DNA from 2 places in the Ligilactobacillus sp. ESL1201 genome. Region 2 is predicted to be linked to the other one. Evidence: riboswitches for the same ligand, from Rfam matches in the RefSeq annotation. Region 2 holds a riboswitch; the other holds the start of a gene.

Region 1 (15,582 bases), 810 kb from region 2:
CTGGCGTTCGACTGGGTTTAAGCCCTGATGTTTAGCGACTTCGAGCAGTGAACGTTTGGTGATCGAGATTAAGATCGACTGGGATTTAGGAGTGACAAATTGTCCTTCCTTGGTGATCCCGAAGAAGTTAGCACCACCAAATTCGTCAACGTACTTGTGTTCGCGTGGATCTAAGTACAAGCAATCGGCAAAGCCCGCTTTTTTAGCTTCCATTTCAGGTAAAAGACTACTTGCATAGTTACCCGAAGTTTTGGCTTGACCAGTGCCGGCGTAAGCAGCCCGGTCGTATTTACTGATCACGTATGGGGTGGGGTTAAGGCCCTTGATATACGAACCAACGGGAGTAGCGAAGATCCTAAAGGTATATTCGTTAGCGGGATCGACGCCTAAAACTGGGGTGGTTCCGAACATATAAGGGCGAACGTATAAAGTACCACCGGTACCGTAAGGGGGAACGAATTCTTCGTTAGCCTTAACGACTTGCTTGACCGCGGCGACGAATTGGTCTTCCGGATAAGTCGGCATTACCATGCGTTGAGCAGATTTGTTCAGGCGTTGGGCGTTTAATTCCGGACGGAATAAGTTGATCTTGTTATCCTTGCGCCGGTAAGCTTTTAAGCCTTCAAAAATTTCTTGACCGTAGTGTAAAATTTCTGCCGCTTCGGACATTTCAAACGTAGATTCTGTAACTAGTTTGCCTTCTTGCCACTGACCGTCCTTATACTTAGCTTCGTAACGATAGGGTAAGTCATGATACTTAAATCCTAAATTATTCCAGTCAAGATCTGCTACTTTTTGCTTCATAGGTATTGCCTCCTAAAAATAATTTAAACTATGAATTACGGTTACGAAAACAAAAAACGCCCTATCAGTCGGTCCGAGACCAACTTGATAGGGCGTTTACCGCGGTACCACCTATTTTTCTTATGTGAACCATAAGCTTACGTGTTCATAGACACGTTCCCTGATAATGGGGGGCCGCCAATGAAAACTAATTGATTTCATCTTCATCGCTTGATTAGAGGTGAGCAGTTTTAAACCGGTGGTTTTCCTTGCAGCGAACGGAAACTCTCTGAGCCAGCACGGAATAAAACAATCCTTGTCATCGCGTTTTGTAATTACAGTTTAATTGTTTATTAATTTAAACTAATCAAAATGATATGTCAATAGTTTTGATTAATTTTTTAAATGAAAAATTAGTCTGCGTAGTAGACTGCAAAAAAGTTGCTAATTGTAGTGCAATCGGGGAAAAACAGTGCTATACTCAGGGCAGTGATATTTTTCACATAAATTTCTCTCTCTTGCCTAACCTTGCTCGAGGTTAGGTCTTTTTGTGTTACCAATATTAAAACAAACGGTAATTTTTGCCGCTTGAAAATAAATTTGTTAAAATAAAATAGTAGTTTATTTTAAATGTTCAAGGAAGGTGATCAAATAGCGTGCAAATAATCGAAATTGTGATTTTGATGGCAGTCTTAATTTTGTTTTCTAATATTATTAATCATTACCTGCCATCGATCCCTTTGAGTTTGATCCAAATCGTGTTAGGTTTGGTGACGGCTTTAAGCGGCAGGTATCAGATCAATCTGAGTTCGGATTGGTTTTTGCTGGTTTTTATCGCACCGTTGCTGTACACTGACGGGCGCTTGTTTCCCAAGCGGGAATTATGGCGGATGCGCGGGCCGATTTTAGGTAACGCGATCCTGTTGGTTTTTTTAACGACCGGCTTTGGTGGTTTTTTAATTCACGAAATGTTACCAGCGATCCCACTGATGGAGGCGTTCGCGTTGGCGGCAATCTTATCTCCGACCGACCCGATCGCCGTGCAGTCGATCGCTAAAAAAGCTAAGTTACCCGAAAGTATTATGCACCTAGTCAGCGGTGAGAGTTTGATCAACGATGCTTCGGGGCTGGTGGCTTTCAAGTATGCGTTAAGCGCAGTTTTGACGGGAACTTTTTCTCTACTCAAAGCGGGCGGCAGTTTTATTTACGTCGGGATCGTCGGGATCATCGCCGGCATTATCCTCCAGCGCTTATTAGATCTATTACAAGAAGTGTTAAAAAGAAACGGGATCGACGATGTAGTCTTTCACACCGCGATCCAAATCGTAACGCCGTTTTTAATTTATATCCTGACCGAAGAGGTCTTACACGCATCCGGTGTGATCAGCGTCGTGGCTGCGGGAGTCTTTACCAAGTTTGGCACGTCGGTCGATTACCGGCCGGAATTGAAGGTAGTGGCGACGCGGACGTGGGATGTGTTGAACTATTTTTTAAACGGCTTTGTCTTTATCTTATTAGGAAATGCCCTGCCGAACGCGACGCGTAACGTGATCGTTGGTAATCAGTTTGGAACCTTTCAGGCACTCAGTTACGCGTTTTTGACCTGGGTGATCATCTTAGCGATCAGGGTCTTGTGGTCGTATATTTACCTGATTTTTCCCAGCAAAAAAAAGCAACAGTTGTCTAAAAATCAAGGAGCGTTTCGGTCGGCGTTGCTCACCGGACTTTCAGGTGTCAGGGGCGCCGTGACGATGGCCGGGGTGTTATCGTTGCCGTTTAGGATGCCGAGTGGTGCTCCTTTTCCCGAACGTGACCTGGTGATCTTTATCGCGTCGGCGGTGATCATCTTTAGTTTGTTGGCGGCGGTGATCACGTTGCCGTTAGTCGCTAAGGATACAGTGCCGATCTTAACGCGTGGAAGCTTGATCGACGATGAACAACAAGATGAACAGCAGCCGCACTATTTAACGGAAAATGAGGCTTACCTGATCATTTTAAGGCTAGCTATTTCGAATTTAAACGAACACATAGACGAGAAAAACCAACGCGCGGGTTACGAATTGATTTTGGATTATCAGTCGATGGAACGCCAGATCGAAATGGAGATCAGAAACGACGAACAAGTCGAAAAGGCGTTAAAAAACGAGGCGCTTTTGCGGAAAGTGGCGCTTAAAGGCGAGTTAGAAACGATCGAGAAACTGCGCCAACAAAAACAGATCTCTAAGACGACTTACCAGCAGGAAAAATACCGGGTAAATCAAGATCTCAAACACGCGGCTAGGATCTCCGAACAACCTAAATTAAGTATTGTGATCGACTGGCGAGCATTGAGCAGGTTGTTCCACCATCTTTTTGGTTCGTGGACTTCGGCGCAAAAAAAGGAAGTTTTGCGTAAAGAATCGTTGATGGTCCAGCGTCAATGTGCTAAAGCGGCGATCAAGGCGTTGTCGCGTTTCGTGGCGTCTGACGAAGGACAAAAGAGTCACCGGCCGACGATTTATCACCTCGTGATCATGTACCGCAACCGGATCGAACGAATCAAAGACAAATCGAATTTTGAATTTGCGGAATACCAAAAGCAACACGATCAGTTGCACACGATGGTCCTAGGAGCACAGCGTGCGGCCGTGCAGTCGATGCTGGAATCCGGGCGGATCAACCGCAAGACTGCGGCTAAATTACGACATTATATCAATTATTCTGAAAATGCGGCGGCAATCGACGAGTAAGCCGTGAAGTTAGTCACAGATAAAAGTGGGGCTGGGGTAAAGTGATTTTGCCGCAGCCCCACTTTTGGATAGCTTGACGGACAACTGTGGTAAAAATCATTAGCTTAATTTTAATTCTTGGACTAAAATTTAGTAGTAGGCTTAACTGATTTGTCAAAGGAGTTGTTTAGTAATGAATAATTTTGAACCAGTTACATTAGAATTTACCGATAACAACAAGGAAAAACAGCAGCTCAATGCTAATTTAGTGAAGGATTTTTCGCTGAGTTTAAACACCCATTACCTACTGAGTTTTAAATCGGTGGCGCAAGCCCAGCAATTTGGACAAGACATTCAACGCAAACGCATCGAAGTTACTGACCAACAGGGGGTCACTAAGATCTACCGCGTTAAGGACTTTACGATTAGAGATGAAGATGGCAGCGGGATAGTACAAGGGGAATTGTATTTGTTAGTAGTTTTGTCGTAATGAGGAGACATTAGTTGTGGATAAATTAAAAACAGCGTTACTGAGTTTGGATCACAAGGGGTATGGTGCTTATAAATCGTTGCAGCAGACTTATCAGTGTAAATGGTACCGCTTAACGTTTGATCACGTACAAGCCGATCCGTACGCGCCGGCGTCACGGTTACATATCGAGTTGCCTAACACCAACGCAAAAATTCCCGCTGAGTTGTTGGCACGAAAAGAACAGCGTTTGGCGGTGGCGGATTTTTTGACTCGTAGTTTTGGCGCGGTCGCCGCTAAATTACAGCCTCATAGTAGTAAAAAAACGGGTGCGTTGGGGATCGTTTCTTGCGGTCCGGAAATTTTAGCGCGGACAGCCGTAGTGTTTTCCGCTACCACGATCGAAGTCCGACTGACAGCTAATTTGCCGGCGGCGGGCAGAAGGATCTTAGGCCGGGCCGCCGCGGAGTTACTGACCGAATTGTTACCGCGCATCGTGCAAAGCGCTTTGTTTTACCACAACCTCGATCAGGCTGGTTTACGCCGTCAAGTTGAATTAGTTACGACCCAAACGCAGATCAGAAAACTGATGCGTCAACACCACCTGGTAAGCTTTGTGGCCGACGGGGCCATTTTACCGCGTAAAAGTGGCGCGAGCGACCTCCCGTTAGCGACAGCCATGCCGTTTAGCTCTCCTGCATCTTTACGGGTGACATTGACTTTAGATAACGGTCAGCAGGTGACTGGCATGGGGATCAAAGAGGGCATCACGCTGATCGTAGGCGGTGGTTATCACGGTAAATCTACTCTGTTACGGGCGCTTGAAACCGGGGTATACGATCATCGTTTAGGCGACGGGCGAGAGTTAGTATTGACGGACCCGACTGCCGTTAAGGTCAGGGCCGAAGACGGTCGCAGCGTGACGAAAGCGGACCTGACTCCATTTATCAATAACATTCCCGGTAATGTTGATACTGCGAATTTTTCTACGACTAACGCCAGCGGCAGTACTTCTCAGGCGGCTAATATGCTCGAAGCTTTGGAGTGCGGGGCCCAGACGCTGTTGATCGATGAAGACACCTCGGCTACTAATTTTATGATCCGTGATAGTCAGATGCAGCAGTTGGTGGCACAAGAGCCGATCACGCCGTTTGTAGCGCAGATCAAGCCATTATTCGAACAACTCCACGTTTCGACCATTTTAGTGACGGGCGGATCGGGTGCTTATTTTGCCGTTAGCGACAGGGTGATCATGATGGATCATTACCAGGCATTAGACGTGACTAAAAAAGCCCACGAAATTGCACGAAACGCTTCTGAAACGGTGAGCGCTAGTACTAAAAATGATTTTAGCGATTTACCCGCGCGGATCCCGTTAGCCGGCAATTTTGTTGCTCACGATCGGCGTGATCGCTTTAAGGTTCATGGTAAAAATGAACTTTCGTTTGGGCACAGTCAGCTTGATTTAGCCGCTTTAGAACAGTTGTTAGATGTCAGTCAAACTAGGGGGATCGCCGCAATACTTGGGTTATTGGCCCATAAATATTTTGATGGAAATAAGACACTTAACCAAGTGCTGCGAGAAGTATACGCTGTAATAGCAGATGTTGGTGTGGCCCGGGTATTGGCGCCTAAATATCAAGGAGATGTTGCGTTACCGCGACCACAAGAAGTCGCTGCCGTGCTGAATCGCTACCGCCAATTACGGCTGCGTTAAAGATAAAAAATTAGCCAAGTGCTTTACAATTTGTCGGCTGGTGGGCTTGCGTCGCTTGGTAAATTTTGCTATGATGAACGCGATAATTAAGTTAAGCAAGGGGAGCTTTAACCGGCTGAGATAGACAAATGTCTGAACCCTTAGAACCTGTAAGTTAGTACTTGCGTAGGGATGTGCGGCTATTTCATTTGCAATTGAAGGCCTTCTCATGCCTGAGAGGCCTTTTTGCGTACAACAAACTAAAGCAATTACTACTGAAGGTGACCAGTGAAAGGAAGTCTTAGTAGATGAAGTTAGAACTATTGGATCAGATCAGGAAAGATAATCCCGTGGTGTTGAACATTTCGAATTTTGTGACCGTGCAAGACGTTGCTAACGGGATCAACGCGATCGGCGCTTCGCCTATCATGTCAGAAGAGATCAGTGAAACCGTTGAGATGATCGGGATCTGCGATGCGGTTGCGTTAAATTTGGGTTCGTTTACCACCGTGCAAATAGAACATATGCGCGCCATGGGGCTAGCTGCCAACAAGGCGGGCAAGCCGGTCGTACTCGATCCGGTTGCCGTTGGTGCGATTGCCTACCGTAAACAAGTCGCCTTAGAGTTACTAAAAGATATTAAAGTGGCGGTGATCCGGGGCAATGCCGGAGAAATTGCTGCGTTAGCGGGCTATGAGTGGAATTCTAAGGGAATCGATGCCGGTCAAGGCGATGGTGATTTGATCGAGATCGCCAACCAAGCGGCACGCAAATTTAACTGTGTGGTTTTATTGAGCGGACAGACCGATTATATCGCGGACGGGACGCAAACAGTTGCCGTGCACAACGGGACGCCGCTATTTGCCGTTCACGTTGGTTCGGGTGACATGTTATCGAGTATCGTAGCCGCATTTTTGGCGGTGAGCGGCCATGACTATTTTACCGCGGCACAAACGGCTGCACTGGTATTTGCTTGTGTCGGAGAATTAGCGGTTGGTGGTGCTACTGATATTGGTCCGGGAACTTTTACGGTCAATTTGTTAGACCAACTGACGTTAGCGACTAGTGCGCAGATCAAACAGCGGGCTAATTACGAGGAGGTCCATTAATGGAAGAACGGGTCAATTCGTTTCCCCAAGCAGTGACGATCGCAGGGACCGATTCCGGTGGTGGTGCTGGTGTCATGGCGGATTTGAAAACGATGCAGGAACGCCGCGTTTTTGGAACGGCGGTGATCGTGGCCGTGACCGCCCAAAATACTTTGGGAGTCCAACGTTCTTTAATGCTACCAGAAGAAATGGTTGCACAGCAATTCGCTTCACTAGCGGACGATTTGAGCATTAGGGCTTGTAAGACCGGCATGTTAGGAGATGCGGCCCACGTGCACTACGTTGCCAGCAACTTACAAAAATATGATTTTGGTCCCTTGACGGTCGATCCGGTGATGATCGCTAAGGGGGGCGCAGTATTATTGACTGACGATGCGATTACGGTAGTCAAAGAAGAACTCTTGCCGTTGGCGACGGTGGTAACGCCTAATTTATTGGAAGCACAGCGATTGGTGGGTGCTGAAATTAAGAGTCAGCAGGATTTTAATTTAGCCGCACGGAAACTACAGCAGTTAGGCGCTAAAAACGTCATTATTAAGGGTGGACACGCCGCTGGTCAAGACGTCGCCGACTACTTACTCTTTGCCGATGGTACCGATCTTTGGTTGAGCGCGCCGCGGATCGACACGGTGCGCACGCACGGTACGGGCGATACGCTGTCGTCTTGTTTGACCGCTGAATTGGCAAAAGGGGTTCCCTTGAAAAAAGCGGTACGCACCGCGAAAGACTTTGTACAAGCTGCGATCGCCAATACGATCCAGGTGGGCCACGGCCATGGTCCGTTAAATCACTGGGCGTACGGGGAGGCTAAATAATGTTTCAGCAAGAGATTTTACGGGCGTATTTTGTTTGCGGTACCCAAGATGTGCCACAGACTACGACCCTAGAAAAAATTGTAACTAAGGCGCTACAAGCGGGGATCAGCGCCTACCAGTTTCGCGATAAGGGAACTGGTTCACGACTAACGAGTACTGACGAGCGTGTGGCTACGGCTAAACGGTTGCGTCAGTTGTGTGCCGCTTATCACGTGCCTTTTATCGTGGATGACGACGTACAGTTGGCTAAAATGGTCAAAGCCGATGGAATTCACGTGGGGCAAAAAGACGAGCGAGTCCAAGAAGTGCTTGCTGACGTGGGTGACCAGATGTTTGTCGGGTTGTCGTGTTCTAATCGCAAAGAAGTTGCGCAGGCCAATCAAATTGCCGATATTGCTTATTATGGTTGCGGCCCGGTATTTATCACGGGTTCAAAGGCTGACGCTTCGCCTGTGATCGGACTTGCGGGACTGACTAAATTAAACGAGCTTGCTAAGCGACCAGTCGTAGCGATCGGTGGCATCAGCACGGCTAACGTTGCGGCTGTGACTCAAACTGGAGTCGCAGGTAGCGCGGTGATCTCGATGATCGCGCAGAGTACTGATATTGCTGCTAGCGTTGCTGTTTTAAAAAATTAATTACAATAATAGGAGTTGGGATGTTTTAAACGTCTCAGCTCCTATTGTTAGCTAAGCAGGAGTGTTAAACTACTTGTAGTAGTCTAATTAATTGATGATAAGGAGAAAAGCAATGCTTAAACCATACACGCATAAAGTTCAGTACTACGAAACCGATCAGATGGGGATCACTAATCACACTAATTACATTCGTTTTATGGAAGAGGCGCGCAGTGATTTTTTAGAACAGATCGGCTGGTCGTACGCTAAATTAGAGGAATCCGGGATGATCTCGCCGGTCGTTTCGGTGGCATGTAAGTATCACAAAATGACTAAGTATCCGGACATTATTCAAATAGTAACGACAATTCAAAAAGTTAAACGCGCTAAATTGACTTTGGGTTATACGATGAGTGTGGCGGGTCAGGTAGTGTGTGAGGCGACAAGTGCACACGGCTTTTTAGACCGTGACGGACGGATAGTCGATCTGGCAAAAGACCTGCCACAGTTTTACGCTAAGTTGCAGGAACTACAAGCTGTGGAAGCTGACGATTAAAATCAAGCTGCGCAGCAAGGCGGCTAGCTTACAAATCTTACCTTGCGTAGCGCGATTAAAAAAGTAAGTGAAAAGTAGCCGTGAATCAACATAGCTCTGCGACACTCCCGCAGATATTTGACACCACCAAAAAAGAGGGGTTGGGACAAAACAGAATTTTGTCCCAGCTTCCTCTTTTTTTATTATTTTTTAGTCATTTTGTTCACGCTGTTTTCGCAAACGTTTTAGGTCAGTCGGTGACAATTTGTCTAACGAGACTAATTTTTCTTCGATCTGGTCGAGTACGACGGTGCGGTCACTTTGATCTTCGACAAAATCGTAACGATCCCCGTCGATCACCAATAAAGGTGAAAGTTGGTAAGAATCTTCCCATTTTTGGTAGTATTCTAAGAGTTGGTGATAGTAACTGACTAGTGAAGGGTCCGTTTCGATCTGTTCGTACTTGCGGCCGCGTTTTTTGATCCGGGCGATCATGGTCTCGTAAGAAACGTGAATGATCACGAGCAAGTCGGGGTGTTGGTTTTGCGTGACGAATTTTAATTCCGCAAGCATGTTGGCTAATAGTTCTTGGTAAATTTGGTATTCGATCTCAGTGGCATTACCCATATCGGTATTCATTTTCATAAATAAGGCGTCTTCGTAGATCGAGCGGTCTAAAACGTTATTGTCGGCGGTCTTAGCTTCTTTGATCATTTTAAAGCGACGGTTTAAAAAGAAAGTTTGCAACAAGTAAGCATAAGGGTTAGAAGCATCTTTTTGACCAGCTTGCCGTTTTTGGGCTGCAATTTCGTTTCCCTGATAAAATAAGGGCAAAACGGGGTTGTCGTCTACTGGTTCGTAAAAAGCGCGTGTTCCTAATTCGTCGGATAAAATTTTAGTTAAACTAGATTTGCCGGAACCGATAATACCGGATAAGGTAATCAAAATGAAGCCAACTCCTTTTTTGGTTTAAACATCTTATCCATCATACATTGCGCCGGGGTGCTTTTCAAGAAATAGGGTAACGCAACATTAACGTTAAAAATAGCCAAAGTTAAATTTTACATGGTACAATGAATTCAGTGTCAAAATAAAATTTGAGGAGAAACAATCATGCTTGCAAGGTATACTAGACCGCAGATGGCTGCAATTTGGAACGATCAAAAAAAATATGAATGCTGGCTAGAAGTGGAGATCGCAGTCGTCGAAGCGTGGGCTAAATTAGGACATATTCCCACACAAGATGCGGCTAAAGTCCGCCAAAATGCGCGTTTTGACGTGCAGCGGATCGCCGAGATCGAAGCGGTGACTCACCACGACGTGATCGCATTTACTAGGTGCGTGTCGGAGTCGTTAGGGCCGGAGAAAAAATGGGTCCATTATGGCTTGACGAGTACCGACGTGGTAGATACCGCATATGGTTATCAGCTGAAACAGGCTAACGCGGTGTTGCTGGCAGATCTAGAAAACTTTCAAGAAATCGTCGCTACTAAAGCGCGCCAGTACCAACACACGGTGATGATGGGCAGAACTCACGGCGTACACGCGGAACCAATTACTTTTGGCTTGAAACTGGCACGGTGGTATTCCGAGATCAAACGCGACATCGAGCGTTTTAAACACGCGGCTCACGGCATTGAAGCCGGCAAGATCAGTGGGGCCGTGGGAACTTTTGCTAATATCGATCCCTTCGTGGAAAAATACGTTTGTGACAAATTAGGGTTGACTGCTCAAGAAATTTCTAGTCAGGTATTACCGCGCGACTTACACGCTGAATACGTGGCTACTTTGGGATTGATCGCCACCAGTTTGGAAGAATTTGCTACCGAGATCCGCGGTTTACAAAAAACCGAAACTAGGGAGGTCGAAGAGCATTTTAGCAAGGGACAAAAGGGCTCTTCGGCGATGCCCCATAAGAGAAACCCGATCGGTTCGGAAAATATTTGCGGGTTGGCACGGGTGATCCGGGGTCACGTGATGACTGCTTACGAAGACGTTTCGTTATGGCATGAACGCGATATTTCACATTCTTCGGCGGAGCGGATCATTTTACCTGACACGACTATTTTGTTAGATTATATGCTGAATCGTTTCGGTAAGATTCTCAACAATTTGACGGTTTTTCCTGAAAATATGAAAAAAAATATGAATAAAACATTTGGTTTGATTTATAGTGGACGAGTATTATTGAAATTGATCGATACGGGGATGACAAGAGAAGAGGCCTACGATTTGATCCAGCCTAAGACGGCCCGGGCGTGGGACGAACAACTCTCCTTTAGAAAATTGCTGGAAGCAGATCCTAAAATCACTTCCAGACTCGATCAAGCAGCCCTAGACGATGCCTTTGACTATCATTGGCATTTAAAGCGTGTCGATGAGATCTTTGAACGCGTAGGACTGTAAATGTAGAAACGACTAAAAAGACTTGTGCGCTGTAACTAGCGGGCAAAGTCTTTTTTATTAACCAAATGCTGGTATCAGCGAAAGGGGGGAGGCTAGCCATGGTTGATTTTTCTTATCATGTTTTTAGCACGGTCGTTCAGCAAAAGACTTTCATCGCTGCGGCTAAGAAGTTAAACGTGACTCCTTCGGCGATCAGTCATTCGATCGCGGGGCTGGAAAAAGAGTTAGGGTGCGTGTTGCTGATCCGAAATCGGACCGGGATCACGTTAACGACGGACGGGGCTAAGATCTTGCCGTTGGTCGAAGAAATTTTACAGGCCGAAGCACGGCTGACCGAAGAAGCGGCGCGCTTGACGGGGTTAGCCGCTGGTAAATTACGGATCGGTGCTTTTAGTAGTGTGTGTATCAACTGGTTGCCGCCGATCATTCAAAAATTTAAAAAGCAATACCCGCAAATTGAGATCAGCGTTTTGCAGGGGAATTTTAATCAGGTAACTGAACAGGTTCGTTTGGGGCAATTAGATGTCGGTTTTTCGGCGTTACCGATCAAGGAAAATTTAGCGATTTTTCCGGTCCATCGTGATATGATCTATTGTATTGCACCCAAGAATTTCACCCCGCAAAATGGCAAATCGATCACTAAAACGGACGTGGAAAATGAAACTTTTATCTTACAGCAAGTCGATTACGACCGGGATACCAAACAAGCGCTCGACACGTACAACGTTTCGGTCAACTCATTGCAATACAGTATCGATGACGCTTCGATCATTGCCATGGTAGAAAGTGGATTAGGACTGGGGATTTTACCGGAATTAGCGTTACAGGAACTAACGGGAAACGTCAAACGCTATCCTTTTTCCCAAAATTTTTACCGCACATTAGCACTAGTTGCTCAACCTACTAGCAAACAAACTCCGTCGACCAAAGCGTTTTTACAGGTTGCACTGGCGTGGCTAGAGGATTATTATTCATAATCAATTGATAAGGAGGAAATCAAAGGGTGAAGGAGTTAACGAAGGGTAGTCCCCTTAAACTGATTTTATTTTTTGCGTTGCCGTTACTGATCGGCAATTTATTTCAGCAGTTATACAGTTTGTCGGATACTTTGATCGTGGGACAAACTTTAGGGGTCAATGCTTTGGCCGCGGTAGGTTCGACTAGTAGTATCCAATTTTTGATCATTGGTTTCGCGCAGGGGATCACGGCGGGACTATCGATCATGACCGCGCAGTATTTTGGGGCTCACGATGTTTATCAGGTGCGCCGTAGTTTTGCGACCAGTATCGTGATCAGCTTGGTGATCTCGTTGGTCTTAACTTTTTTGAGCGTATATTTTATTCGCGATATTTTATTACTGATGAACACACCTGCGGCGATCGAACATAACGCTCAACTTTTTAGTACGATCATCTTTGGCGGCTTTAGCATTCAGATGGCTTATAACCTATTGGCTAACATGATCCGCAGTTTGGGTGACAGTAAAACGCCGTTGTATTTTTTGATCATCGCGGCCGTCGTCAATATTTTACTGGAATTATTGTTCATTATCGTGTTTCGGTGGGGGATCGCCGGGGCCGGTTTTGCGACCTTATTAGCACAGTTATTTTCGGTAGTACTATGTGTGATCTACATTATTAAACGAATTCCGTTACTACAGGTGCGCCTGGGTGATTTTAAAACGATCGACTGGCCAATGGTCAAAGAGCACCTGTACGTCGGTTTGCCGATGGGCTTTCAGTCGTCGATCATCGCGATCGGTTCGATCATGATTCAGTCAGCGTTGAACTCTCTAGGAACCACCGCGGTGGCTGCCACGACTGCCGCCAGCAAGATCGATCAGATCGCCACTTTGCCCCTGTCATCTTTTGGGGTAGCAATGGCGACTTATACCGCACAAAATTACGGTGCTAAGGAATTTGGCAGGATCTTGCGGGGCGTGAAGTCCGCGACTGCAGTTTCGGTGACCTTTAGTATCGTGGCGGCTTTTTTGGTGATCCGCTGCGGACAATTGCTAGTGGTCTTATTTGTCGGCCACACTACCGGGGTACTGAATTTATCGCAGGTTTATTTTAATATCAACGCCACTTTTTACCCGTTGTTGGCGATCTTATTTATCTTCAGAAATACCCTACAGGGACTGGGACAAAGTGGTGTCCCGACACTGGCGGGGATCGCCGAGTTGGTAATGCGGATGGGCGCGGCCTTATTTTTGGCGACGCGTTTTGGTTATGCCGGGGCGTGTTTTGCTAGTCCGTTAGCGTGGTTGGGTTCGTGTGCCGTCCTGATCGTTTCTTACTTGCGGGCGGTGAAGATGCTGCGTTTTCGCGAGCAAAAGAAATTACAAGATCAGGCGGACACAGAATTTTCTAAATAAATTTTATTTGCTTAAATAATAGTAAATCCTTGCTTGTTGCCCCAAAATTTGTTATGATGCAAGGCATGTTTAGCAATAAGGGGTGACATGCAGGTGGCTAAGTTTAAAATTGGTGATCAAGTTAAATGTCAAAAGTATGGTTCGCTGAAAAATGATTTTACGGGTTCGATCGAAAAGATTTATGAAAATTCTGCGATGGTAGCAATTAGTGAGTACCAAGAAGATGATGAACTGGCTGTTGGGGATTTTCATCACCGGGCAGTTGTTAGTTTTAACGCAATGAAAAAAATTTCGTAATAGTTAATGACAAGTGGCATGTTTTATGCTATACTTGTTTTCGTTATGCGGGTGTAGTTTAGTGGTAAAACTCCAGCTTCCCAAGCTGAAGTCGCGAGTTCGATTCTCGTCACCCGCTTGTTTTAGTATCACAGCCTGAAGAATAGTAACTAAGTAGTCACTGGTAGCGAGTTAGGAATGGTGAAAGCCTAATAGTAGTGCTTGGTGAAGGCGCGCTTTAGGCGATAAGTAAATAAATTAAAGTGGGTTATCGACCAATTAGAGTGGTACCGCGGGTTTGCTCGTCTCTTGCATGAATGCAGGAGGCGTTTTTTATTTACTACTACTGAACATAAAGTTGATGCTTTAATTTGGTGTGTGAGAATTTTAAGGAGGTAGTTAGATGGATTATCGCAATCAAGTTGCTACTCAGCTAGCTGATGCGTTGAATGGTGAATTAACGGCAGAGCAGATCAAGGCTAAAATCGAAATTCCTAAATCGGCTGAAATGGGAGACTATGCTTTCCCCGCTTTTATTTTAGCCAAAAAGTTGCACAAATCTCCGGTGGAGATCGCCCAGAATTTAGCGGCCCAGATCAGTGATCCGGTTTTTTCTCAGGTAGTAGCGGCGGGACCGTACGTGAATTTCTTTTTGAACAAAAAGGAGTTCGGTAAACAAGTCGTACGCCAGATCTTACAGGAGCAAGCTGATTATGGTAATCAGGAATTGGGACACGGCAACGTGCCGATCGATATGTCTTCACCTAACATTGCTAAGCCGATGTCGATGGGCCACTTGCGTTCGACCGTGATCGGTAATGCGTTGGCTAATTTATTAGCTAAGGTAGGTTACCAACCGGTCAAGATCAACCATTTAGGCGACTGGGGCACTCAGTTTGGCAAGCTGATCGTCGCTTATAAATTATGGGGCTCGGAAGAAGAAGTTAAAAAAGACCCGATCAATAATTTACTGAAGTATTACGTTCGTTTTCACCAAGAAGACGTGGCACACCCAGAGTTGGACGACCAAGCTCGGATGTGGTTTAAAAAAATGGAAGACGGCGATCCGGAAGCTCGTCGTTTATGGCAGTGGTTCCGTGACGAATCGCTTAAATTTTTCACGAAAATCTATCGGCGCTTAGACATTGACTTTGATTCGTATAAGGGCGAGGCCTTTTACAACGATAAAATGGACGAGATCGTGGATATTTTAAACGACAAGGGACTGTTGCACGAAAGTAAGGGCGCACAGATCGTGGATTTGGATAAATACGACCTCAATCCTGCTTTGATCAAAAAAAGCGACGGCTCGACGCTTTATATTACGCGGGACCTAGCAGCCGCTTTATACCGCAAGCGAACTTACGATTTCGTGCAGTCGCTATACGTAGTTGGTAACGAACAGACCAATCATTTTAAGCAACTCAAGGGTGTGCTAAGTGAGATGGGCTATCAGTGGTCGGATGATATTCATCACATTGCCTTTGGCTTGATCACCGCTGGCGGTAAAAAATTATCGACGCGTGCGGGTAACGTGATTTTGCTGGAAGAGGTTTTGGATGATGCCGTTGGGTTAGCGCTCAAACAAATCGAAAATAAAAATCCAAACTTAGCTAATAAGGAACAAACCGCAGAAGCAGTCGGGATCGGCGCCGTGGTTTTCCATGATCTGAAAAACGAACGGATGAATAATTTTGACTTTGACCTAGATGAAGTCGTTCGTTTTGAAGGCGAGACGGGGCCATACGTGCAGTACGCGCGGGCTAGAGCAATGAGTATTTTACGTAAGTC
Region 2 (15,582 bases):
TTTGGTGGCGATCCTAATAAACCTGTCAGCATAACTTTGGGTTTTTTAGTGTTGCTGGCCGTGATCACGCTGATCAATTTATTTGGGCAAAAAGTCGTTAAGTACGTGATGAACGGAGCAACTATCGGTAAATTAGCCGCACTTTTGCTAATCATTAGCGCAGGCGTGGTGCTGCTGGTGATCACCGGAACGGTCCATCATTTAAGTGCGGTCAATCAGGTTACCCGAAACGGCGTCAAAATTGTGCCACCGCTAACTACTAAGGGCTTTGTGATGGCAATTGTCGCGGCATTTTATGCTTTTACGGGGTTTGAAACCGTGGCTTCCGGAGCAGAGGATATGGAAAAACCGGAGAAGAATTTACCCCGGGCGATCCCGTTAGCAATTTTGATCATCGCCACCGTTTATATCGGAGTAGTGGCTGTGGCGCTAGTTTTGGCACCGAAAACACTGATGACGACCAAGCAAGTTGTCGCTATCGCCGCCATTTTTACCAATCCTATCTTACGAGATATTATTTTGGTGGGAGCGCTGATCTCGATGCTGGGGATCAACGTCGCTTCGAGTTTCAATGCGCCCCGGATCCTAGAAGCAATGGCGCGCGAGGGGCAAATTTCTGGGGTGCTGACTAAAAGGACCCGGAATAATTTTCCTGCCCGAACTTTTGCGATTTCGATCGTCTTAGCGTTGTTGATCCCGCTGGCATTTCAGTATAACTTAACAAATTTGATCACGTTAAGCGCGATGGTCCGGTTCTTAGGATTCATCGTGGTGCCGTTAGCGGTAATTCAATTTTATCGGGGCAAGGTCAAAGGTTCCGTGTTGGATGCACCGAAAAATGTAGTGACCGACGTGTTTTTCCCGGTTTTGTCGATCGTCTTGGTGCTTTTATTACTGCTCGAATATAACTGGAAAGTGCAATTTGGCATTGTGATCAATGGTCAAGTCGTAGGCGTTAATTGGTTTGCCATCGGTGTGATGGTGTTTGGCTTCGTGGTTTTGCCGTTGCTTGTTTGGTGGTTGACGAAATTAGAACGAAAATAAACTGTACAAAAGAGACTAGGACAAAATTTTTCGTCCTAGTCTCTTTTACACACGTTTATAGTATTAAGATTCAGATTTATAGTAATTTCAAAAATACCGACGCGATTATCACTGATGCTACTGAAACTGTCGCAAATCCTCCTACTAGCATTTTGGGTAATATTTGATCTACTAAAACGGCTTCTTCTTTTTCATTTGATGCAATAATATGGCAAACCTCAGTAGTTAATACGTAGTCTGCCGGGAAACCAAATAAGGCCGTTAAAGAACAGGCAAATGCCATTGCACCACTCATACCAAATGGCTTAGCTAAGATCCACGATGCTAAAAACATTCCTAATAATCCGAGTAAGATTAATACTATGATCTGAATTACTACTCGTCCCATGATTGCTGGAGTTGTGATATTTAACTGAGAAAAGATATAAGCTAATAAACCATACATCAACCATTGAAAGACTCCAGCTTTATTTAAAGCACTGTCTTCTAAGAATCCTAATTGATGAGCAATTACACCGAAAATCAAACAGATTACGTTAGCATTGATCGCATTATGGATCAGTAGACTACAGCCGTTGGCTAATAATGCAATTAACGCTACCCTAAATAAAGTAAAAGCAGCTGTTTGGTATTCAGCTGGTAGTCCTAAAAATTGGTGAGTTGCTGCCGTAGAAGAGGCAGCCGTTTTTTGTTTTGGCTCGATGTCTTTAATATTACCGGCGCGGTATTCTTTTACGACGCGGCGCCCTTCTTTTTTTAACATGATCGCCGTTAATGGATAGCCAATCACGGAGTGTAAAACAAACATTGCTACGGGTAAAGCAATCAAAGAAGTGATTCCCGCTGCTTTTAATCCGTTACTCATCAACAACGCTGCAACTAATCCACCTGTTAGCGGTGGAATAGCTGCGACTACTGTATGCCAATCGAAGATCCACGAACCAATAGTTAGAGTTAACAGGACAGTTCCAGCAATACCGAGTAGTGCGATGCAAACGGCTTTCCATTGTTGCAGCAGTTCTTTTAAGTTCATTAAGGTACCGAGGTGAACTAATAGCAATGAGATACACACATTAGCAAATGTAGGACCGAAACTAGCTTGAGCAACGATATCTTTAGGTAATATTGTCCAGTAGCCAATCACGAATAACAAAGCACTGACAAAGACGGATGGAATGTAAGCTTTGGTAGCTGACGAGACCCATTCACCGATAAACATGAACAACATTACAACTCCAAAAGCGATAATAAATTTCATAGACCTTCTCCTTTAAAATGACAAAACGATTATAAAAATGTGCAATAAAGTTTAGCATTAATTAATAATATCAAAAAAATATTATTTTACAATAGTGATTTTAACAAGATAGTATGTTAAATTAAATGTAATTATAAATTGACATATTTGTTAAGAGCTTACTTAAAAAGGTGGGAGAAAAGCATGGAAACATTATATAAAAATTTTAAGTTATTTGATGGTGTTCAGGAAAAAATGCAGGATAATGCGTGGTTTGTAGTTGATGAGCAAGGAAAAATTACTCAGCTTGGTACGGGCAATGCTCCCACTGCAGAACAAACCGTTGATTTGAGTAATAAGTACGTAATGCCTGGCTTGATTGACGTTCATACGCACGTTTGGATGGATCCTTACGGCAATATGCCACTAGAATATTTGTCGGAAGCAGAAGGAACGATTGCTTCACTGCATAATTTGGCAGAATTACTAAAAGCCGGAGTCACTTATATTCGTGATTGTGGTAGTGTTTTTGACGCGGATATTAAAATAGCTAAAATGGCACAGAACGGTCCGTATCCGATTGTTGGACCACGAATCATGCCTTCCGGTCGGCCGATGTCAATGACGGGCGGTCACGGTGATTTTACTGAAGGTTGGGACGGTAAGGGTGTATGGGGTTATTTGACAGATTCCGAAGATCAAATGCGTAAAGCAGTGCGAACAGCATTCAAATATGGTGCCAAAAATATTAAATTGATGGCGACAGGCGGTGTGATGTCTGCTACGGATCAAATTGATGACACGGAATTGAGTGTTGAGGAAATTCGAGTCGCTGTTGAGGAAGCTCATTCTAAACATATGACTGTTGCTGCGCATGCTGAAGGAGCTCGCGGAATTCACAATGCAATCGTGGCGGGAGTGGATTCGATCGAACACGGCTCTTACATCACAGACGAGGATATTAAATTGATGATCGAAAAGGGTATCTACTTAACTCCAACGTTAATTGCTGGTTACACAATTCCTGAATATGGTGAAGGTAAACTACCACAGTACATGCTAGATAAAGCAAAAGCATTTTTGAAAACTTATTTTGCACGGATTGGGGCTGCAATTAAAGCTGGGGTTAAGATCTCATTTGGTACAGATTCAGGCACTCCATTTAATGGTTTTAAGGATGTTGGTTTTGAATTAGAGTTGATGACTCGTGTTGGTGCTACTAATTACCAAGCGTTAGTCGCTGCTGGTAAATCTGCTGCCGAATTGATGAAGATTGCAGACGAATATGGTACCTTAGAAAAAGGTAAGTATGCTGACTTTTTAGTATTAGATGAAGACCCGTTGGCTGATATTAAGGCGGTCCAACAGGAAAATAAGGGTGTTTACCAGCACGGTGTAAAGAAATTTTAGGAGCTGAGCGGATGAAAAAGGTAATTGAAAACGTGGCGTTATTCGACGGAATTACGGAAACGTTGCAGGAAAATAGCTGGGTGGCATTTGATGACCAAAGCGGTAAAATCGACAAAATGGGGCAAGGAAAGCCTCAAGTTAGTGCTGATTATCAGGTAATTGACGGTACGGGTAAGTACCTGTTACCCGGCCTGATCAACGCGCACACGCATATCTGGATGGATCCGTTTGGTAGCAGGCAGGATCATTTTTCGGAGACCGAAGGCACGGTCAACGCTATTCACAACTTACGGCTGTTGCTGGACTCCGGCGTGACCTATATCAGGGATTGCGGTTGTATTTTTGATATTGATATTAAATTAGCAGCGTTGATGGAACAGGGAAAAGTTCAAGGACCCCACATTATGGGGTCGGGACGCCCGATGACGATGACCGGGGGCCATGGCGATTTTGTCGAAGGGGTCGATGGCGATGCACAGTGGGGGCATTTGACCGATTCGGTGGACGAAATGCGCCACGCCGTGCGGGTGCAATTTAAACACGGGGCTAAAAATATCAAGGTGATGGCGACAGGCGGCGTGATGTCCGCGACCGACGAGATCGATGATATTGAATTAAGCGGTGCGGAACTAAAAGCGGCGGTCGAAGAAGCACATTCTAAACACATGACGGTTGCTTCTCACGCGCAGGGTAACCGCGGCATTCAGCTGTCACTAGAAGCCGGGGTCGATTCGATCGAACACGGCATTTACGTCGATGAAAAGCAGTGTGAGTACATGAAAGAGCACAACATTTTTTTGGTACCGACCCTCAATGCACCACAGTGTATTGCTGACTATGGGCGTGAGACGTTACCTGATTATATGTTGCGTAAAAACGATGGCATCAAGCAGGATTTCTTTGAAAATATGGGTAAGGCCCTGCGTCAGGGAGTTAAAATTGCGGTTGGTACCGATGCGGGTACGCCGTTTAACCGTTTTGATAACGGCACGGCCCGCGAGATCGAATTGCTGACGACGATCGGGGCGACTAACGCACAGGCACTGGTTTGTGCGACCCGCAATGCCGCCGAATTATTGCACATTGATGATGAACGGGGGACTTTAGCTGCGGGTAAGATCGCCGATATGTTAATGCTAGATGCCAATCCACTGGCAGATATTAAGGCCGTCCAAACTGCTAATAAGCGGGTTTTCCAAAGCGGCCAGCAGGTCAAATAAAAAATAATTAATGTAAATGTTCGGTATATTTTGAATACTAAAAAAGAAGTTAGCGCGGTAGTTGAGCGCAACTTCTTTTTTTGTCTTGTAAATGACTAAGTGACCAGATTATTTTGTAGTTTATTTGTGAAATAGCTCCTGCGCTCTAAGAAATGGCTTGGTTTTAGCCAGTTTAATCAATAATAAGCACGCTACTACGGATCCCATTACTCCCGCACCCAAGAAACGCGGGGTGTAAACAAACCAGTACAGGCCATTAGTCGTGCCGGTAAACCAGGCCATCACGGGGTATGAGAGTAGTGAGCCGATGATCCCCGTGCCAAAGATCTCACCGATCGCGGCGGCCCACGTCTTATGCGTGATATGGTATCCCCAAGCGGCACAAAAGGCACCAAAGACCGCGCCGGTCAGTGCCAGTGGCGGAATCCCCAATAATAGCATTCTTAAAATCCCGCAAAATAAGGCCATTAACGTAGCGTAAAGCGGACTGAATAAGACGGCGGCGATCACGTTGACGACACTAGACATCGGCGCCATTCCCTCGATGCGCAAAATAGGCGATAAGACCACGTCGAGTGCGACCATTAAAGCTAGCAGTGTTAGTTTCTTGAGACGGACGTTTTGTTGAGTCATTGTTTTACTCCCTTTTAAGTCGCGGAGCGCGGTGAAGCACAAACGCAAATAAAAAACCTATTCGTATACGCACGAATAGGCAGTGATTTTTTAGTTTAGCGCCTATTCCTTCGCTGGCATTACCCAGAGCAGGTTCACGAGTATCATCTCAGCTGTTACCAGCACCCCGTAGACTTTTTATTTGATTACAATCGTCATTATAACGCTTTATTTAATTTAACACCAGGTTAATTATGTTCAGTTTGGGGAAGTTTTACTTGAACGAGGAAATGATTTAACTTTTTTGCAAGCAAGCACTTGCTTTTAGAAAAGTTACCGCGTACTATCAAGGTAGTACATAAGAGGAGGGTTATTGTATGAAATTAAAAAATTTTTTAGCTAGTCGTGGAGTTATCTTAGCTTTTTTAGCCACGCTAATTTTTGGAATTATGATTTTTGTGATTTATTTTACCGGGTATCAGGCGATGCCTAATAATTTGGAAAAACTGCCGGTAACCATGGTCAGCAACTCTACCACCAACAAAACGTTAGTGCGTCAGCTTAAGCACAAATTACCTTTTGACCACGTTCATCAGACTACTGATCTGCAGCAAGCTAAAAGCGACTTAGATGCACGGAAAACATACTTGGTGGTCGATATTCCTGCCCAGTTTGCTACTAAAGCGATAAGAGGCCAGCAACCACAAATAAAGATTTATACTAATCAGGCCAATCCGGCTAGTGTCAATACCGCTATGAATCAAGTTATTCAACGAATTAGTCAGACTTTAACTAGTCAACTGCTGCTAAAACAAACGACTGTAAAACTGGCGCAACCCCAATTAACTGCTCTGAAACAGCAGCTGAACCAACAAAAAGCAAGTGCGCAATCCAAGTTGCAAATTGCCCAACAACAAATTGCTGCCGCCCCACCAAAGCAGCAAGCACAGTTAGCCGCGCAACTGAAGCAACAAACACAGAAGCAGCAAAAACAAATAAAGCATCGCGTTCAAAGTACCACAAAAGGGATCTTGCAACAGGCTGATCAACAAGCACAAAGACAAGTTCAGCCGGTAATTCGGATCACTACTAAGAATGAAAATCCCATTAATAATAAGGGGCTAAACTATACCATGGCTCCCTTTTTAACGACGATTGCATTATTTTTAGGAACGATGATGGCTTCCTTGCTGCTGTACGGAACTTATACTAAATTTGTGCCACAAATTGGCCGCTTTAAAGCCTTTTTAGATACTGAAATTGCCTATGTAATAATTTCGCTTGTCAATGGCTTTTTGGTTTCTTGGGCTATGAGTGCCATGTTAAATTTAAGCCAGTTAAACTTAGGACTTTTGTGGTTTACGCAGAGCTTATTTATGTGGACTGTTTTTAATTTCACTAGTGTTTCTTATTTTATTGCCGGGCAAATTGGAGTCACGATAAATATTTTCTTAACGATGATTCAAATTGTTTCTGGGGCAGGCATGCTGCCAGTGGCTTCAATGAATGATTTTTATCGCCTGATGCATTATATTTCACCGATGTATTACAATATCGGTGCTAATTTTATTAATTTTTACGGTGGGCGTGGCTTACAAACCGCGTTGTTAGGACAGGTTACTTTACTGGTTAGTTTGATTATTATCAATTTAATTATTATAATTATCCGTAAAAAACAACCGTTTGTTGATTTAAGAAAGTTGTGTTAAGCAATGTCGGATAATACGGAGCAAAAAATTATGCGTGCCTTTGCTAAATTAGCTAGCAAGTACGGGTATCGTGGAACTACTACGCGTAAAATTGCCCAAGAAGCGGGAATTAATGAAAGTACCTTATTTCGCCATTTTCCTAATAAAAAGGCCCTGTTGCAGTATTTGGTCAATAATTATATTGCTCAAATTCAGACCAATGCCCAGTCATTTAAAATTACGGGTGATGTACGGGCTGATGTGCAACAAATCATGGCAGAATATCAGGATTTTATCGCTAGTCACCGCCAATCATTTCTTATCGCTATTAGGGAGGGACATGAATTTCCGGAGTTGGTGGCCGCTAGTCAGCACTTTTTTGCTGCCCGGTATCAATTGCTGCTAGAGTTTTTTACAGAATTGCAACGCAGGGGACTTATTAAACCCAATTTGAATCTTTCTGCTGAAGTTTTAAATTTAATTTTAATGAACTTTGGTAGTTCTGTTGTCGAATATGATTTGGGAAATATGCAAATCGGGCAGCAGTCCCTCACGGATAATACGCAGGTTTTTGTGGATCATTTAATAGTAGACGCTAAAAACGATTAGGTGAAAATTTTGACGGAGCTAACCTAAAAAAAGAGTCTGGGACAAAATAAAGTTTTGTCCTAGACTCTTTTTGTTTTCCGTAAGTAATAGACTGATCGTGCTCCAAAAAGCAGCACTTTTTGTCCCAACTCCTCCTTTGTTGGTTTAACAATTTAGTTACTACTTAATAGCGATGTCAGCGATCGTGGTTTGGCCGTAAAGAGCTTGCCAGTCGGCGGTAAAATCTGCGACCGCCGCACCGATCACCGAAGCCGTCAATCCCGTTTTTAAAACGTCGGGTCCCATCGTAACGGCCTGTGCGCCGTGCTCCAGTGCTTCGTTAACCTGTTGGACGGTATGAAAACTAGCTGCTAGGATCTTAGTGTGTGCGTGGGAACGTTTGATCTGTTGGGCGTAGCCAGCGATCACTTGGGAGGCGTCGATGTTTAAATTGACCATGCGGTTGTAGTAAGGTGCGATGTACTCGACCCCCGCGCTGATGGCGAGGTAGCCTTGAAATGCCGTGTAGATCGCCGTGGCCGTCAGGTGGACGCCTTCGTTGTGCAAGATTTTCATCGCGGCCAGTCCGGCTTCGTTGGTCGGAACTTTGACGTAGGTGTCTTTTCCCAAACGTTGCAAAATGGTGTGCGCGTCGGCAACGATCTGTTCTGTAGTAGTGCCGACAACTTGTACGTGTAACGTTCGCTGCTTTCCCAGTATTTCTTTGATCTGACTTAGATCTTGAAATAAGTTGCGCGTGTTGTTTTTCTTTAAAATCGTCGGGTTGGTCGTGATGCCGCTCAAAGGGATCACGTCGACGTATTTTTTGATCGTGGCAATGTCACTGGTATCTAAGAGAAATTCCATTGTACTCACCTTTCTATGATAAATTAATTTTCAGTAGCCGTAATGGTGATAGTCGAGCCGACCGCAATATCAGGATAAGCCTTTTTTTGTGCGTAGAGTGTTCCCGGTAATTTGGCTTGTGTGCTGCCGTCAAAACTGATCGCGATGTGCCCGAGGTTGGCTAAATTTTGCTGGACCTCGTTACCAACGGCGGTGATCTCAAAGTGCTCGTCAGCGATCTGTAAGTCCATGCCGGGGGTGATCGTACCTTGCACCGGGACGATCTCGATGATGTAACACGATGAACGCAACGCTTCCGGGGCGTTTTCACCGAATAAAATAACCATGTTGATATCTTTAAACTGTTTTGCTTCTTGACCGATTGCGACTACCTTAGTCGTGAATAAAGGGTCTTTCATTAAACTCACTCCAATAAAATTAAATTTGCGCGGCTATTTGCCGGGGTACAGGCCAAAGCTGGCTAACCAAGCGACGAAGACCCGCGGCACGCCGTTTAAGAAACGGGAATACAAAACGGAAGGCACGCCGACCTCGACGGTGTCTGATTCGGCTTCTTCTAGTCCTAAACCAACCGGAATAAAGTCGCAGGCGTTTTGCGTGTTGATAGCAAATAATGCCGGCAATGCGTACTGGGGTGGGATGTGGCCTTTACCGATCTCAACGCCGATCAAGGTTCCGATGATCTGGCCGATCACGGCGCCTGGTCCTAGGATCGGTGATAAAAATGGCAAAGAACAGATAAAGCCGATCGCTAATAACCCCCAAATATTGCCGGCCATTGGCACCATCAGTTTGGCGAATAATTTACCGAGCCCAGAACCTTCGATCAGTCCAATCAGCAGGGAAACGAAAGCCATGAAAGGCAGGATCGTTTCGATCACGGTTTGGACGGCTTTTTTACCGGCTTGGTTAAAGATCGCGATGATCTTGCCGGCGCCGATCCCGAACCGAGCTAATGCGCTGGTGTTACTTTTTTGTTGAGTGATCGTTTGGTCGCTGTTGTATTTAGGCTGTGGTTCTTCGGGTGATTTGGTCTCGCTGACAGTCGCCGTTTTATCGGTGAGCTGAATTTGGTTAACGCCCACGGCTGAAACGTAGATTTCCGGGGTGATGTATTCGGCGAGGGGACCGCTTTTGCCCGTCGCTAAAATGTTGACGGTCGGGATCTTCTTTTTAGGATAGATGCCGCAGCGTAACGTACCGCCGCAGTCGATAATTGCTAGTGCCGTTTGATCGTCTGGGATCGAAGTTTTAAAGCCATCGACGGCCTTCATTCCCGTTAACTGGGCGATCTTGTCGACGATATCGGGTTTGTTGCCGCCGGTGACGTAGATAAATTGGTGTTTTTCGGCGGTCGGGGTAATGATCAGCGGCCCACCGTAACCCCCAGAGCCTTTTTTGATTTCGATACTTTGATAAGCCATTGTAAAAGCCTCCCTATTCAGTCGTTAAGTCCTTACCGGTATCTGCTTGTTTGGACAGTTGAATGCCCGTAGTCTTGCAGACGTAAGCCGTGGTAAAATCGGTGACCCAGCCGCCGATAAAGTTCATCACTAAACCGACTAATAAGTAGCGGATCGCCAGGTCCATGGTGTCTAATCCGAGTTTTTGCACCCCCTGTGAGATTCCCAACCAGATAAATAATTCCGCCGGATTGATATGGGGAAATACGCCGTTACTGGTGTGACAGAATTGGGCTTGTGATGCGTAGTAACTGGGTTTGTAATATTCAGGCAAGAAGCGTGCCATGGTAAATGCCATCGGGTTGCCCAGCATGAACGCTGATAAAAATGGCAAAACCAGGTAACGCATGAACACGTTGCTGGAGGCGGCGCGGGCAAATTTATTCATGCGTTCTTCGCCGACGATGGCGATGATCGCGTTCATCAAAACCAGCAGCATCAAAACGACGGGGACGATCGAGCCGACCCACGAGATAAACTGTTTTCCTCCTAACTGAAAAAGGTGCATGAATCCTTTGGCAAAAGCTGTGACATAATGCATAGCTACTTCATCTCACTTTCATGATTGATTTTGAACGCGCGCAGTTTTTGGGTCAGTTGTAAGCTGTAGTTTTTGAGTTGGACGAACAATGGCATGTTAAAAACGTTAGTCCGGGTGTCAAATTCACTGCTGGCTAACTGCCCGTTACGAAACTCGACAAAACTGCGGTAGGCGTTTTGCAGGCACTGGCGGGTGATCGGGCTGAGTTGGTGGAGCGTGTCGTAGTCGGTCGCGACTAGCGCTAAGTTTTTGCCCGTCAGTCGGGGAACTGGTCTGAATGCGGCAAACACGGTGACCCCTTTCATCAACTGGGCTTCTTTGATATTTCCCTGTGCGTCGATGGCAAGTAACATTAGGCTGCCGGCGCGAAAACGTTTGGGATTTTTGCCGATCAGGACTTGCTGGCCGGTTTTTTTGAGCCTGCTAAAATTGCGGGTAAAATTTTTAACTTGCAGTAAGCCTAGAGCTCCTTGTAACAAAAAGGCTCCTGCAAAAAATAAACCGAAAATAAACATTAGATCCCCTCCGTGATTTGGGTCAGCGGTTGGCTGTCGTCGTAGTGTAACAAGTTGTGGTAGATCTCTTTATTTTGCGCAACGGTAAAAATGAAATCGTAGATCTCGGATAAAGTTTTATTGAGTTGCCGGTCGAGTTTTTGGGGGATCCCGATCAGAAAAATCAGCTGGACCATTTTGCCGTGATAGCTTTTTGGGTGCTTAAAGATCCCGATGTCTAGTAATACTCGTTTTTTTCCCGAGGTATCGACGACATGGGGGATCGCGATCCCATTTTTAAAAATATTCATTCCCTGTTCTTCCTTGCGGTACCAAGTCTGTAAAAAACTCGCAGGTAGTTGGTTCGTTGCGATTTCTTGTTGGATCATGTTTTCGGTGGCCGTGAAATAATTCGTGTCACCAGCCGGGAAAACAACCTGCAAACGACAATTGCCCGCCGCTAATTCGCGCTGGACCTTGGCGACTTGAAGCTTACCTAGTAATTCGTCCTTGCGAAAAATACTGTTGATCCGCACGATCGGTTCGGTGGTTTCCAGCGGGCCGGCCGCAAAAATCAGTAGGAATTGGCGGTGGCTTTGTTGAAACTCGGCTGCCGTGGTAAACGAACTGATTTCGATTTTGCCGGAAAAAATAGTGCGGAGTTGCTGGGAAATAAAATGTTTGATACTGGCACTCAGCGCGCCGACGATCGCGACGGAATTGGTGTTATCGACTTGGTTTTGTTCGTTTAACGCCATTTGATAGTAGATCGCTAGGTAGTCGTTTTCAATTTCCGGGATGCTTAGATTTAATTCACGCGCAAAATATGCGGTAGTATTGTTGGCTAACTCGAGTGCGATCGGGTATTTTTCGGCCACACTTTCGCTGAGCAACTCGTCACTTTTACTGTGAAATAAGGAACGGTTGATCATGAATACCAAGTGATATTTGATCTGGTCAAAGATCCGGGTGAAATCAAGCTGGACGTCGATCTCCTTGTTAGCGATACAGCGATGGTAGAGCGTTTTGATCTGGGGCAACACCGCTTGCATTTTAGTTTTGTTGATCAGGGGATTAGCGGCCAGCGCTAACGGGTAACAGAGAAAAATAATTTCCGTCTGAGTTAAATTGACCCTTAATAGCTGTTCGCAGTTGCGTAAAAAAGGCTGCAGCTGGTCGAAAGCTAAAATATCTTGGTAGGCGACAATGGGTGCACGCAGGCGGATCTGGCGAGAGATCAGTGCGGCTAAGATCACGATATTGTGATAGAGCTGCTCTTTGTTGGGCGCGGAAATGTCCGCAGTGATCAACGCTAAGATTTCATTTTTGGGTGGCAGTTGAGTTGCCAGCGGGTAATAGTCGCAGACAAAGTTTTTAAGCAAAATCGCGTAAGTATAGTCGGCTGTGACTTGCAAGCGAATGCCCTGATTGGTTACGGCTTGGATCGTCGTAAAGTAGGGGCGTAACGCTTTTTTCAGTATTTTTAGATCGCTATTGAGTGTTCCTTTACTGACGTTTAGTCTGTCGCATAACTCGTCTAGGGTAATGAAGTTGTCTGCGCCGATCAACGTCAGCAAAATGCTTGCCCGGCGTTTCGAAGGATCGTTTAAGTTTAACGATTTTTTGAGCTCGTTAGACTGGAGCAAGTTGAGGTACGAAAAGTCATGGACTACTAAATAAAAACGATTATCGTGGCGGCGGACCACGGCTTTATTTGCTAGTGCTTCGTTGAGCTTATGGATGCGCTTTAACATTGTTTTTTGGGTAACGTTGAACTTTCCTATTAGTTCGCCTAAAGTAATAGAATCGTTTTTGATAAAGCAGTTTAGCAATGAATAATCCTGCTCATCCATCTTATCATTCCTTAATAACTGAATTTTTAGCCGCGCGATTTACCCCCAGCAACGTTAGTCGTGACGCCGGTGATGTAGCTAGCACGCTCCGACAAATAATAGGCAACGAGGTCTGCGACTTCTGCTAAACGTCCACTTCTGCCTAAAGGAGTGGTACTTTTACTCTTGTAGCCAGCCCGCACGTCGGCAACCGTCTTGTGGCGGGTGTAAGCCAAGGCTTCTTCGTAAGCGGGAGTTCGCAGCCCGGTTGCTTCCATGATACCGGGAGCGACACCGACTACGCGGATATTGTGTTCACCTAATTCCTTAGCCCATGAGCGGGTAAAACCGTTGATGGCGCCTTTAGTAGCGGAGTAGATGCTTTGGCCGACGGAACCTTCTAGTCCGGCTTCAGAAGACATATTGACGATCACTCCGTGGTGTTGCTTAACCATCTGGCGGGTGACAGCCTGGCCTAACAAGAAGACACTTTTGACGTTAACACTAAACATTTTAGTGAAATCGGCGACGGTGAATTCGAATTTGCTGTGTTCTTTTTGCGGGTCAACCAGTAGTCGGGGCAAATTGATCCCCGCATTGTTGACCAGTCCGTCGATGTGGTCGTGTTCGTTTAATACCTGTTGGACCAAAGCGTTCACGGCGTTAGGATCAGTGACGTCGGTTTGAACGAACGAATAGTGCGTGTCATTTTGCTTTCCTGCTTTTAGATCGGCGTTGTAAACGTAAGCACCGTCTGCGAGTAATTCGGTAACGATCGCCGCACCGATCCCGGAAGAGCCTCCGGTAACGATCACGACGTTGTCTGTTAAATCTAACCAATCTTGTGTCATATGAATAACCTCCTTGGTAATCAGAATATAACAAACGCTTACACGAATTAATCCACAAATTTTCCGGGAGGAAGGTAAAAGAGTGGATTAATAACAAGCTGCAAAGCTAAACGGTTAGCAGGCGAGGACTAGCCTAGGTCAGCAATAAGTCGGGCTTGGACTTGTTGTTGGCCGTAGCTAGACACAGGCTGCTGTTTAGCGAAGCGTAATTAAGACAAGCTGCAAAGCTAAGCGGTTAGCAGTCGTGGACTAAGTGGCACCGAACAGCAAATCCTGTACTTGGATTTGTTGTTCGGTGTCCTTAGGACCTAGGCTGTTGCTTAGCGAAGCGTAATTAAGACAAGCTGCAAAGCTAAACGGTCAACACTCAAAAACTTGATTTTACAGATACTAAAAAGGGACCTGAGACAAAGTAGAATTCGTCTCAGGTCCCACTCTTTATTAATGTATTATTAATTCCATAATTCGGGGATAGTACTCATTAGTTTGTCGCCACTGTCTTTAATAATTTCGTATCTAATTTTCATGATATCGTTTAGTTTGATTCCTTTAGCGACAGCTTGCTCGTATTCATGTAACCATTCCTTTTTGAGCTCGACTCCCTGCAATAAATTGAGCAATATCAAGGTGGGTAAGTCATCCGGTCCCATAGCATTTTTTTTGACAAACCGGATCCCTTTTTTGATTTCATTGAGGGAAAGGTAAATGATAAAACTGAAACCAACTAAGTTATTATTGTAGTTGATCTGGTCTGTAAGAGTAAATTTATCGGAATCTTCAAAGAACCATAATTCATCTTCAGCTGCTTTGCGTTTAAGATTTTGGTCACGTATTTTTTCGATCTCTGACAGAGCTATTTCTTTTAAGTCTATGACTTTTAAATTATTAACTAACTGGGTTTGAAGATCACCCATGGAAGTTTTTTCGTTGGTATCGTTATCCACTACTAATTTAATTGTAGTAGCGATAGTTGGACGATCGATTCGCCGTTCAAAGTAACGTTTAACTAAGAGATCAAAAAAGTCTATTTGACTGATCTCTATCGATTTAAATGGATCGTCGGTACTGAAAATATAGTGGGTACAAGCTAAACACATTAATTCGTATAGTTGCTGCAACATGTATGTAGCTTGTGGACCATGAGGTGCGTTAACAGGCAACTTTCTTAGTAACTTTAGGTAACGTTTAACTTTAAAACGCCACTTAGGAAGTTCTTCCATAGGAATATGATGATTGGAGTACAGGTAAAAACCTTGCCGTGCATTTTCCATAAAGATTTCAATTTCAGCTTTAAAATCATTAAAATCGGTGATCGTGTTTTGTTTTTTCCTAGCTTCTTTGCTTTTAGCGAGTGCTTTTTCCATGTCGCTAATTAAATCATCGACGTGTTTTTCATTACGAATTTTTGGCGGAATAGTTTTGTAAAGCTCTTTGACAAGTTTTTGTAATTGTTTTTGGCTATATTTTTGTGTCGCTTCGTTGATCTCTTTAATTTTCAACTGATTTTCTCCTAATAAAATTTACCCTACTGTTTGATTTTTGTTCCCAAATGTTTTTCTCGGGCGTTGGCAACGATCTTGGCAGCAACTACCGTATCGAGGACCGCCGAGCCAACAGTTTTAAAAACGGTGATCTGTTCGGCACTGGTGCGGCCCGTAACTTCTCCGTTGATCAGTTGGCCTAGTTCGCCGGTGATCGCGTCGTCTGCGAGATAGCCATCTTGAAGCGGGGCCAT

Evidence for each region. Region 2 has a riboswitch for thiamine pyrophosphate ahead of thiW (energy coupling factor transporter S component ThiW). Riboswitches for the same ligand answer to the same signal wherever they lie in the genome.
Region 1: linked by a shared signal. The riboswitch ahead of thiM (hydroxyethylthiazole kinase) and the one ahead of thiW (energy coupling factor transporter S component ThiW) in region 2 are both predicted to bind thiamine pyrophosphate.

What each region holds. Positions count from the first base shown of each region.
Region 1 is NZ_CP196362.1:1,230,225-1,245,806, reverse strand. It holds gene ACSYSK_RS06285 (branched-chain amino acid aminotransferase) at 1-804, opposite strand, end outside; gene ACSYSK_RS06280 (Na+/H+ antiporter) at 1,440-3,512, shown strand; gene ACSYSK_RS06275 (hypothetical protein) at 3,685-3,981, shown strand; gene ACSYSK_RS06270 (ABC-ATPase domain-containing protein) at 3,998-5,677, shown strand; TPP riboswitch at 5,766-5,866, shown strand; gene thiM (hydroxyethylthiazole kinase) at 5,965-6,765, shown strand; gene thiD (bifunctional hydroxymethylpyrimidine kinase/phosphomethylpyrimidine kinase) at 6,765-7,580, shown strand; gene thiE (thiamine phosphate synthase) at 7,580-8,218, shown strand; gene ACSYSK_RS06250 (acyl-CoA thioesterase) at 8,331-8,753, shown strand; gene ACSYSK_RS06245 (deoxynucleoside kinase) at 8,943-9,677, opposite strand; gene purB (adenylosuccinate lyase) at 9,846-11,138, shown strand; gene ACSYSK_RS06235 (LysR family transcriptional regulator) at 11,237-12,115, shown strand; gene ACSYSK_RS06230 (MATE family efflux transporter) at 12,142-13,515, shown strand; gene ACSYSK_RS06225 (DUF2187 domain-containing protein) at 13,603-13,812, shown strand; tRNA gene ACSYSK_RS06220 (tRNA-Gly) at 13,860-13,930, shown strand; gene argS (arginine--tRNA ligase) at 14,195-15,582, shown strand, end outside.
Region 2 is NZ_CP196362.1:32,112-47,693, forward strand. It holds gene ACSYSK_RS00160 (APC family permease) at 1-1,044, shown strand, start outside; gene ACSYSK_RS00165 (hypothetical protein) at 1,121-2,302, opposite strand; gene ACSYSK_RS00170 (metal-dependent hydrolase family protein) at 2,486-3,691, shown strand; gene ACSYSK_RS00175 (metal-dependent hydrolase family protein) at 3,703-4,911, shown strand; gene thiW (energy coupling factor transporter S component ThiW) at 5,032-5,544, opposite strand; TPP riboswitch at 5,633-5,723, opposite strand; gene ACSYSK_RS00185 (ABC transporter permease) at 5,901-7,232, shown strand; gene ACSYSK_RS00190 (TetR/AcrR family transcriptional regulator) at 7,236-7,820, shown strand; gene ACSYSK_RS00195 (fructose-6-phosphate aldolase) at 7,980-8,666, opposite strand; gene ACSYSK_RS00200 (PTS glucitol/sorbitol transporter subunit IIA) at 8,690-9,064, opposite strand; gene srlE (PTS glucitol/sorbitol transporter subunit IIB) at 9,098-10,090, opposite strand; gene srlA (PTS glucitol/sorbitol transporter subunit IIC) at 10,104-10,670, opposite strand; gene ACSYSK_RS00215 (transcriptional regulator GutM) at 10,673-11,185, opposite strand; gene ACSYSK_RS00220 (BglG family transcription antiterminator) at 11,185-13,017, opposite strand; gene ACSYSK_RS00225 (SDR family oxidoreductase) at 13,044-13,847, opposite strand; gene ACSYSK_RS00230 (hypothetical protein) at 14,300-15,346, opposite strand; gene ACSYSK_RS00235 (ornithine cyclodeaminase family protein) at 15,373-15,582, opposite strand, start outside.